One region of the Streptomyces sp. NPDC053673 genome, then DNA from elsewhere that is predicted to be linked to it. Evidence: riboswitches for the same ligand, from Rfam matches in the RefSeq annotation. Region 1 holds a riboswitch; each other region holds the start of a gene.
The links. Region 1 has a riboswitch for cobalamin ahead of cobN (cobaltochelatase subunit CobN). Riboswitches for the same ligand answer to the same signal wherever they lie in the genome.

Region 1 (3,253 bases):
GATCATCGCGTCGGCGCCGAAACCGCCGTCGTCCTGCCGGGCCGCGATCCAGCGGTAGGCGGCGAGGTAGTGGTGCGAGGGCGGCAGATCGGGGTCGTGGTAGATCGCGATCGGGTTCTCGCCGAAGCCGCGCGGCGGCTGGATGACGACGAGGAGATTGCCGCGGCGCAGGGCGGCCAGCACGATGTCGCCCTCGGGATTGCGGGAGCGGTCCAGGAACATCTCGCCGGGCGCCGGGCCCCAGTGCTCCTCGACGTGCTCGCGCAGTTCCTGCGGCAGGGTCGCGTACCAGCGCTTGTAGTCGGCGGCCGGGATACGGACCGGATTGCGGGCGAGCTGCTCCTCGGTGAGCCAGTCCTGGTCGTGGCCGCCCGCCTCGATGAGCGCGTAGATCAGCTCGTCGCCGTCGCCGGACGCGAGGCCGGGGATCTCCTCCGTACCGAAGTCGTAGCCCTCCGCCCGGAGCCGGCGCAGCAGCGAGACCGCGGAGGCGGGGGTGTCGAGGCCGACGGCGTTGCCGATGCGGGAGTGCTTCGTCGGGTACGCGGACAGGACGAGGGCGAGCCGCTTCTCGGCGTTCGGGATGTGGCGCAGACGGGCGTGGCGTACGGCGATCCCGGCGACGCGGGCGGCGCGCTCGGGGTCGGGGACATAGGCCGGGAGGCCGTCCTCGTCGATCTCCTTGAAGGAGAACGGGACGGTGATGAGGCGGCCGTCGAACTCCGGGACCGCGACCTGGCTGGCGGCGTCCAACGGGGACAGGCCCTCGTCGTTCTCCTCCCAGCTGCTGCGCGACCCGGTCAGGCACAGCGCCTGCAGGACGGGCACGTCGAGCGCGGCGAGCGCGCCCGCGTCCCAGGACTCGTCGTCACCGCCGGCCTGTGCCTCGGCGGGCCTGGTGCCGCCGGCGGCGAGGACGGTCGTGACGATGGCGTCGGCGCCGCGGAGCTGTTCGAGGAGCTCCGGCTCGGGGGCGCGCAGCGATGCCACGTAGAGGGGGAGGGCCCGGCCGCCCGCGTCCTCGACGGCGTCGCAGAGGGCACCGACGAAGGCGGTGTTCCCGCTCATGTGGTGGGCGCGGTAGTAGAGCACGGCGATGGTGGGGCCGGTGGGGCCGGTGGTGCTCTTCGCCTCACGGTCCAGGTGGCCCCAGGTCGGCGCCGGGGCCGGGGGCTCGAAGCCATGACCGGTGAGCAGGACCGTGTCCGACAGGAAACGGGCGAGCTGCTCCAGATTGTCCGGACCGCCGTGCGCGAGGTAGGCGTGCGCCTCGGCGGCGATCCCGACCGGGACGGTGGAGGCCTCCATCAGCTGGGCGTCGGGGGCCTGTTCGCCGGTGAGGACGACCACGGGCCGGTCCTGGGCCAGCAGCTGGTCCAGACCCTCCTGCCAGGCGCGGATACCGCCGAGGAGCCGTACGACGACGAGGTCGGTGCCGTCGAGGAGCGCCGGCAGCTCGTCGAGCGGGAGCCGGGAGGGATTGGCCAAGCGGTACGCCACCGGGCCGTCGTTGCCGTCGGCCGCGCGGGCGCTGAGCAGGTCGGTGTCAGAAGTCGACAGCAGCAGGATCGTCGCGTGCGTCATCGCGTGCGCAGGCCTTCCTCGGGGTGTCCGCGCCCCGGGTGGTCGTAGGACGGCGGGAGTTCCTGACTCGCCGGGTCCCGAGGGCCCGGCTCACAGTGGCGGGACCGCGCCGGATTCTCACCGGGCTTCCTCCCCAGGGCCCTGGGACCCCTTGCCTTTCTGCATAGTAGAGGCTGGCCCTTGCCGACAGGGCGGCCACCTGGAATGACGTAGGTATGCTCGCCGCCATGCCGCCCACACCGCCAACACCCCCGGACCGGGACGAACCCCGCATTCGGGACCGGGGAGACGCATGCCCGGGCGCGCTGCGGCTGCACGCGGCGGACGACGGGCAGCTGGCCCGACTCCGGTTGCCCGCAGGCGTCTTGACGCCTCGTCAGGTCGAAGCCCTGGCCGATGCTGCGGAGCGGCTCGGTGACGGGGCGCTGAGCATCACCTCCCGTGGGAACGCGGAACTGCGCGGCCTCGGCGAGGGGTGCGGGGCGCAGCTCGCGGGAGTGCTCCGGGAGGCCGGACTGTTGCCCTCGGACACGCACGAGCGGGTACGCAACGTGCTGGCCTCACCGCTCGCCGGACTCGACGGACTCGGTTACGGCGACGTCCAGTTGTGGGCGCGCGAACTGGACGTGCTGCTGTGCGCGAGCGACGGGGCGGCCGGGCTGTCCGGGCGGTTCCTGTTCGCCCTGGACGACGGGCGCGGGGACGTGGCGGGCCTCGGTGCGGATGTGACCTTGCTCGCAGAGACGGGCGGCTCGGCGCTCGTACGCGTCGGGGACCAGGCGTTTCGCATCCGCGCTGCCGATGCCCCGCGCGCGGCCCTCGCCGCCGCGGAAGCCTTCCTCGCGGCGGCGGTCGCGGCGGGCACGGGGGCGTGGCGGGTGCGGGAGCTGCCCGGTGGGCAGGACATTGCCGTGGGGGCGCATCTGGAACGGGCGGGCGTCGCCGCGGAAGCTTTCCCCGCTCCGCCCCTTCCCGGCTGTGTCGATGTGCGGCTCCGCCACGTGGGGAGCAAGCCCCCGGACCCCCGTACGGCCTTCGGCCGTGAGGCGGAACCCGTGCCCGGGGTCGTAGAAGGGCCCGGCGGCTGGGCCCTCTCCGTCGCCGCCCCGCTCGGACGGCTCACCGTCGCGCAGGTCCGCGCGCTGCTCCCCGCGCCCGCGGACGAGGTACGGCTCACGCCGTGGCGCGGAGTCGTCGTGCCCGGGTTCGCCGACCGCGCGGCGGCCGAGGCGCGGCTCGCGCAGCTCGGCGAGGCCGGGCTGATCACCGGCGCCGACTCCCCCTGGTACGGCGTCGGCGCCTGCACCGGCCGGCCCGGATGCGCCAAGTCGCTGGCCGACGTGCGGACCGACGCGGCACCCGGCCGGGGCGGCCTGCCCGTGTACTGGTCCGGCTGCGAGCGGCGGTGCGGACATCCGCACGGGGAGTACGTGGACGTCCTGGCCACGGCGGACGGCACGTACCGGGTGACCGTGCTCGGCGCCGGCGTACCGGTCGGCGGGCCGACCGACGTACCGACAGACCGGGGGCTGGCCGACGCTGTCGCGGTGGCACGGGCCACGCCCCTCCCGACGACCGTCCCGACGACCGCCACGAAGACCGTCACGAGATGAGCGAGAGCACAGTGTTCGACTACGAGAAGGACGGCGCGGAGATCTACCGCCAGTCC
Region 2 (3,253 bases), on a different contig from region 1:
TTCACCCTGGGCGTCGTGGGTCTCTCCAAGCAGGAAGCCGCCTCCGCGCAGGGAGGCTCCGCGGTCCTGGCCCGCACGGGTGCCTACGCCTGCTTCGCGCTGTGCGCGGCGGCGGTCGCGTACGGGATCTTTCTGATCGTCGCCTGATCCGGCAGACCACTTCGTCCGGTCCGTGCCCCATCACCGGGGCAGAGGACCGGACGAAGGTTTTTGCGGCGCGGAAGGTCAGGCCCCACGGCCACTGCCGCGACGCAGGTCAGTGCTGATAACTGGAGTAGTCGAGGTAGCCGGTGTCGCCGCCCCGGTACCACGTCTCCTGGTCGCTCTCGCGCAGCGGGAGTCCGAGACGGAGCCGCTCCACCAGGTCCGGGTTGGCGAGGTAGGCGCGGCCGTAGCTGATCAGGTCCGCTCCGAGGGCGAGCCAGCGCTCGCCGAGCGCCCTGTCGGTCGGCTTCGGGCCGATCTGCCCGCCCGGGTTGACGATGAACGCGCCGGGCCACGCCTTGCGCAGCCCGACGAGCACGTCGTCCTCGGCTGCGACCAGGGTATGGACGTAGGCGAGACCGATCGGGGCGAGCGCCTCCAACAGGGCCCCGTACAGCTGCGGCACGTCGTCCTCGACCATGTCCCAGACCTGGCCCCCCGGGGAGAGACGGATGCCCACACGGTCGGCGCCGATGGCGTCGGCCGCCGCCTCCGCCGCCTCGACGGCGAAGCGGATGCGTCCGGTGATGGAGCCGCCGTAGGCGTCGGTGCGGCGGTTGGCGTTGGAGGACAGGAACTGCTGGATCAGATAGCCGTTCGCCCCGTGCAGCTCGACGCCGTCGAAACCGGCGTCGATCGCCCGGCGCGCCGCGTCGGCGAACACCTGCACCTCGCGCTTGACCTCGCCGGTCGACAGGGCCCGAGGGACGGGGGCGGGCAGAAGTCCCTTGGGGCCGGTGAACAGTTCGCCCTTCAGCGCGATCGCGGAGGGTGCGACGGGGTGGTGGCCGACGGTCTCGGGATGCGCGACCCGGCCGGAGTGCATGAGCTGGGCGAAGATCCTTCCGCCATTGGCGTGCACCGCGTCGGTCACCGGCCGCCACGCCGCGACCTGCTCATCACTGTGCAACCCGGGGGTGTTGGGGTTCGACTGCCCCTGCAGGCTCGGCTGCACCCCTTCACTGACGATCAGGCCGGCGGTGGCGCGCTGGGCGTAGTAGGTCGCCGACGACGCGGCGGGTATGCCGTTCTGTGAGGCGCGAGCCCGGGTCATCGGGGCCATCACGACGCGGTTGGGCAGCCGGAGGTTTCCTAGCTGGTAGCTCTCGAACAGGCTGGTCACAGTCATTCCCTTTGCTCTGCAGGACGTGCTGGTCGGTCGTGAGCTACGCTAAAACCTGACGTTGACGTCAGAGGCAAGTCCTGTGGTCCGGATCACCGATGGGGTCCGGACCACCGGTGAGGCATCGGGAGGCAATGTGCGTATCGGCGAGCTCGCCACCAGGACGGCCGTGAGCGTGCGCGCCCTGCGCTACTACGAGGAGCAGCAACTGCTCGCGTCGGAACGCAGCCCCAGTGGACAGCGCCGGTACCCGGAGACCGCGATCGAGCGCGTCATCCTGATCCAGCAGCTGTATGCCGCGGGGCTGTCCAGCAGGACGATCCGGGGGCTCCTTCCCTGTATCAACACGGGAGTCAGCACACCGGAGTCCCTTGCCCTGCTGAAGGCCGAACGCGACCGGATCGGCGACCGGATCGGCGAACTGGTCAGCACCCGGGACCGGCTCGACGCCGTGATCGCCGCGGCCGAGGGGACGGACCACTAGGTCGTGCGCCGGCGTGTGGGACTCCGCGCGCCCGCGAGCGGGACTCCGTGCGGCTCCGTGTGGGACTCCGCACACTGTCCCGTCGCAGGTCAAGGGCGAGTTGACGGGTGTTCTCGGCCCGTGGTGGACTTCCGGAGCCATTTACGGCGGCAGAAGAGGAAGCCGGTGCGAATCCGGCGCGGTCCCGCCACTGTCACGGGTGCGTCCCCGTTCAACGGGACGCTGCCCGAAGCCAGGAACTCTCTCCCGCCGGTCACGTCGAGCCAGGGCGCGGACCCTGAGTGAGGACGAACATGCGTGCAGAGCGGACCTTTGCATGCGGTGTCGCTGCCGGACTCGCCGGCGACCTGCTCCTCGGCGATCCGCGCCGTGGGCATCCGGTCGCCGCGTTCGGCCGGGCCGCCGCTGCCGTCGAGCGGGCGCTGTGGCGCGACCACCGAGGGTGGGGCGCGGTGCACACCGCTGTCTGCGCCGGGGGCGCCGTCGTCGCGGGCGCGCTGGCCGCTGCTTCCGTGCGCCGTTCCCGTACGGCATCGATCGCGCTGACCGCGGCCGCCACCTGGGCCGTGGTCGGCGGCACGTCGCTGGGGCGGGAGGCCCGGGCGATCGGCGGGGCGCTGGCGGCCGGGGACATCGAGGTCGCCCGGGAGCGGCTGCCCCATCTGTGCGGGCGTGACCCGCAGTCGCTGGACGGACCGGGGATCGCCCGGGCGGTCGTCGAGTCCGTCGCCGAGAACACCTCCGACGCGGTCGTCGGCGCCCTGGTGTGGGGGGCGCTCGGCGGGGTGCCGGGGCTCGTGGGCTTCCGTGCCGTGAACACCCTGGACGCGATGGTGGGCCACAAGTCGTCCCGCTACCGGCGGTACGGCTGGGCGTCGGCGCGGCTCGACGACGTCGCGGGCTGGCCGGGCGCCCGGCTGACGGCGGCAATGGCGACGGTCGCCGGCGGGAATCCCCGGGGTGCGGTACGGGCCTGGCGCGAGGATGCCGCGAAGCATCCGAGCCCCAACGCCGGCCCGGTGGAGGCGTCGTTCGCGGGGGCGCTCGGAGTGAGGCTCGGCGGGACGCTGTCCTACGGGGGGCGGGTCGAGCACCGGCCCGTGCTCAACGGGGACGGCCGGGCCGTCGAAGTCGCGGACATCGAACGTGCGGTGCGGCTGTCGCGTCGCGTGGGGGTGCTGGCACTCGCGGCGTGCGCGGGCGCGCGGCTCGTATACGGGGCTGTCAGGGGGAGGCGTAGATGAGTGGCGGTGGACTGCTGGTCGCCGGGACGACGTCGGACGCGGGCAAGAGCGTCGTCACGGCGGGGATCTGCCGGTGGCTGGTGCGCCAGGGCGTGAAGGTCGCGCCCTTCAAGGGACAGAACATGTCCCTCAATTCGTTCGTGACGCGCGAGGGCGCGGAGATCGGCCGTGCGCAGGCCATGCAGGCGCAGGCGGCTC
Region 3 (3,253 bases), on a different contig from region 1:
CGGCGGTCTGGTTCGCGGTCCGGTTCGAGGCGTCCTTGAACGTCATCCAGCCGTTGCCGGTCTGGGCGAGGGTGCGCATCATGCGGCCGTAGAGGTCACGGGCCGGGATCGTCCTGCGCGCGAGCCCGGCGGCCTCCGCCTTGCGGTACGCGGCGTCGAAGTCGTCGCCCCACAGGTCGACCAGTTCGGGCACGTCGGCCGGTGAGAACAGCGACCACTCGGCGTCCGCGTTCACCCGGCGCATGAACTCGTCGGGGATCCAGTGCGCCAGGTTGAGGTTGTGCGTACGGCGCGCCTCCTCGCCCGTGTTGTCGCGCAGCTCCAGGAACTCCTCGATGTCCGCGTGCCAGGTCTCCAGGTAGACGCAGGCCGCGCCCTTGCGGCGGCCGCCCTGGTTCACGGCGGCGACCGAGGAGTCCAGCGTCCGCAGGAACGGCACGATGCCGTTGGAGTGGCCGTTGGTACCGCGGATCAGCGAACCGCGGGAGCGGATGCGGGAGTAGGAGAGGCCGATGCCGCCCGCGTGCTTCGACAGCCTCGCGACCTGGTGGTAGCGGTCGTAGATGGAGTCCAGCTCGTCCAGCGGGGAGTCCAGCAGATAGCAGGACGACATCTGGGGGTGGCGCGTTCCGGAGTTGAAGAGGGTGGGGGAGGACGGCAGGTAGTCCAGCCGGCTCATCATCCCGTACAGCGCGGCGACTTCGTCGAGGGCCCGGACCGAGTCGTCCTCCGCCAGGCCGGCGGCCACGCGCAGCATGAACTGCTGCGGCGTCTCGATGACCTTGCGGGTGATCGGGTGCCGGAGGAGATAGCGGCTGTAGAGGGTGCGCAGGCCGAAGTAGCCGAAGCGGTCGTCGCCGGCGGGGTCGACGAGCGAGTCGAGGCGCCCGGCGTGGGTCTGCACGAACGCGGCTGTGCGGTCCGCGATCAGGCCCTCGCGGTGGCCGACGGCGACGGAGCCGGAGAAGGCGGCCGCCCCCTGTGAGGCTGCCTCCTCCGCGATGGTGAGGGTGAGCAGCCGGGCGGCGAGCCGTGAGTAGGCCGGGTCCTCCGAGATCAGGCCGGCGGCCGCTTCGGTGGCCAACTCGCGCAGTTCGGCCTCGTCCGAGCCCGCATGACGGCCCCGGAGCGCGGCGGCGGCGACGCGGCCCGGGTCGGTGTCGGGGAGATCGGCGGTGAGGTCGGTAAGGGTCCGCAGCAGCGCGGTACCTGGCCCGTCGGTGAGCTTCGTTGAAGCAGGATCGGGCGGCGCGATGGTCACGGGGTGCTCTCCCTCGCTCGGCTGGGGGCCGGCGGGGCGCAGGGGCACGGGCGCACACGTCTGAGAGCCGGTGCGCCGCGTCCACCGGCCTGTTCCGCGAGGCCCGGACGTGTCGGCACCCGGGCCGGACGGTCCGGGCGCGCTGTCGGCAGGTCCTCGGACTCGTGGGCACGTGGGTAGCACCGATTCACCGTTGCGGGACAGTTCCGGATTCGCACCGGATTCCCCTGCGGCGACAGCGAGATGAGCATACATGTGGGGGCGACTGGTTGCGGAACCCCCCACATGTTGTGTCGCGGCGGCTCCTGGAGCTCCAGGACGTCCGTCGGCGGGCTCACGCCTGGTACCGGCTCCCGGTCGCGCTCCGGCGCAGCGTGGATCACGGGAACGCCAACGGGCCGCCGCTTCCCGCAGGGGAACACGGCGGCCCGTCGGCGCATCGCTCAGCAGCAGCGGAACCCCTCGCGGGGGTCGGCCTCCCTGGCGTCCATGCGGCTGCGCTCGAACTCGCGGCGTGACATCACCTTCGCGCCCGGGTCGTGGGATCTGGTGTGGGCGACGTAGCGGTCGTACACCGACTCGCCCGACACCTCTCGCACGTACCAGCGGACCCAGTCCACCGCGCGCCGCAGGCCGCTCACCGCTGTCATACCTGCCACGGTACTCACGCCGTGCCGCTTCCCGCAGCCTCGCGGTCCGCGCCTGCGGCTCCGACGGCCGCGAGCTCCGCCTTCTCCTCCTTGGTCGTGATCAGTCCGGCGGGCGCGACGAGCTTCGACTCCACGTACGGGACCTCGGCGAGACGGATGCCCGCAGGGTTGCGGATCGCCTTGATGCAGACCCTGGCCGCGTCCGCGAGGACGATCACGATGAGGATGGCGAAGAGCGCCGCGAGGAAGCCGTCGACGGTCGAGTTGGTGACGACGGTGTGCATGTCGTCCATCGACTTCGCCGGCGGCAGCACCTTGTCGGCGTCGATGCCCGCCTGGTACTTGTCGCGCTGGGCGAAGAAGCCCACCTTCGGGTCGCCGGAGAAGATCTTCTGCCAGCTCGCGGTGAGGGTGACCGAGGCGTCCCAGGCCAGCGGAACGGCCGTCACCCAGGCCCACTTGAGACGCCCGGACTTGACCAGCAGCGTGGTGCAGACGGCGAGCGCGACGGCCGCCAGCAGCTGGTTGGCGATGCCGAAGAGCGGGAAGAGCTGGTTGATGCCGCCGAGCGGGTCGTGCACGCCGACCCAGAGGAAGTAGCCCCAGCCGCCGACGACGACCGCGCTCGCGAACCAGACACCCGGCTTCCAGCTGACCTGCTTCATCGGCTTGTAGAGGTTGCCCAGTGTGTCCTGGAGCATGAAGCGCCCCACCCGGGTGCCGGCGTCGACCGTGGTGAGGATGAAGAGCGCCTCGAACATGATGGCGAAGTGGTACCAGAAGGCCTTCATCCCGGCGCCGCCCACCACCGCGGAGAAGATGTCCGACATGCCCAGCGCGAAGGTCGGCGCACCGCCGGTGCGCGAGAGCAGGCTCGCTTCCTCGACGTCCTTCGCGGCCTGTGTCAGCTGCTCGGGGGTGACGGTGAAGCCGAGGTTGGCGACCGCCTGGGAGGCGGAGTCCACCGTGGTGCCGAGGACACCGGCGGGTGAGTTGACCGCGAAGTAGAGACCGGGGTCGAGGATGCAGGCGCAGATCATCGCCATGACCGCGACGAAGGACTCGGTCAGCATCGCGCCGTAGCCGATCATCCGGATCTGGGTCTCCTTCTGGATCATCTTCGGGGTGGTGCCCGAGGAGACCAGGGAGTGGAAGCCGGAGAGCGCGCCGCAGGCGATGGTGATGAAGACGAACGGGAACAGCGAGCCCGCGAAGACCGGCCCCTGGCCGTTGCCCGCGAACTCGGTGACCGCCGGCATCTTCAGTGTCGGCATCGCGACGACCACGCCCAGCGCGAGCAGCACGATGGTGCCGATCTTCATGAAGGTGGAGAGGTAGTCGC

Region 2: another riboswitch for cobalamin. It lies ahead of ACZ6ZQ_RS21910 (cobalamin biosynthesis protein); the one in region 1 lies ahead of cobN (cobaltochelatase subunit CobN).
Region 3: another riboswitch for cobalamin. It lies ahead of ACZ6ZQ_RS18050 (ribonucleoside-diphosphate reductase subunit alpha); the one in region 1 lies ahead of cobN (cobaltochelatase subunit CobN).

The regions. Positions count from the first base shown of each region.
Region 1 covers NZ_JBVJKN010000058.1:20,568-23,820, forward strand. The annotation lists gene cobN (cobaltochelatase subunit CobN) at 1-1,584, opposite strand, end outside; cobalamin riboswitch at 1,622-1,755, opposite strand; gene ACZ6ZQ_RS37355 (cobalamin biosynthesis protein CobG) at 1,800-3,197, shown strand; gene ACZ6ZQ_RS37360 (precorrin-8X methylmutase) at 3,194-3,253, shown strand, end outside.
Region 2 covers NZ_JBVJKN010000015.1:73,500-76,752, forward strand. The annotation lists gene ACZ6ZQ_RS21895 (hypothetical protein) at 1-147, shown strand, start outside; gene ACZ6ZQ_RS21900 (alkene reductase) at 257-1,327, opposite strand; gene ACZ6ZQ_RS21905 (MerR family transcriptional regulator) at 1,464-1,811, shown strand; cobalamin riboswitch at 1,919-2,073, shown strand; gene ACZ6ZQ_RS21910 (cobalamin biosynthesis protein) at 2,105-3,055, shown strand; gene ACZ6ZQ_RS21915 (cobyric acid synthase) at 3,052-3,253, shown strand, end outside.
Region 3 covers NZ_JBVJKN010000011.1:70,449-73,701, forward strand. The annotation lists gene ACZ6ZQ_RS18050 (ribonucleoside-diphosphate reductase subunit alpha) at 1-1,261, opposite strand, end outside; cobalamin riboswitch at 1,392-1,513, opposite strand; gene ACZ6ZQ_RS18055 (YbdD/YjiX family protein) at 1,705-1,911, opposite strand; gene ACZ6ZQ_RS18060 (carbon starvation CstA family protein) at 1,926-3,253, opposite strand, start outside.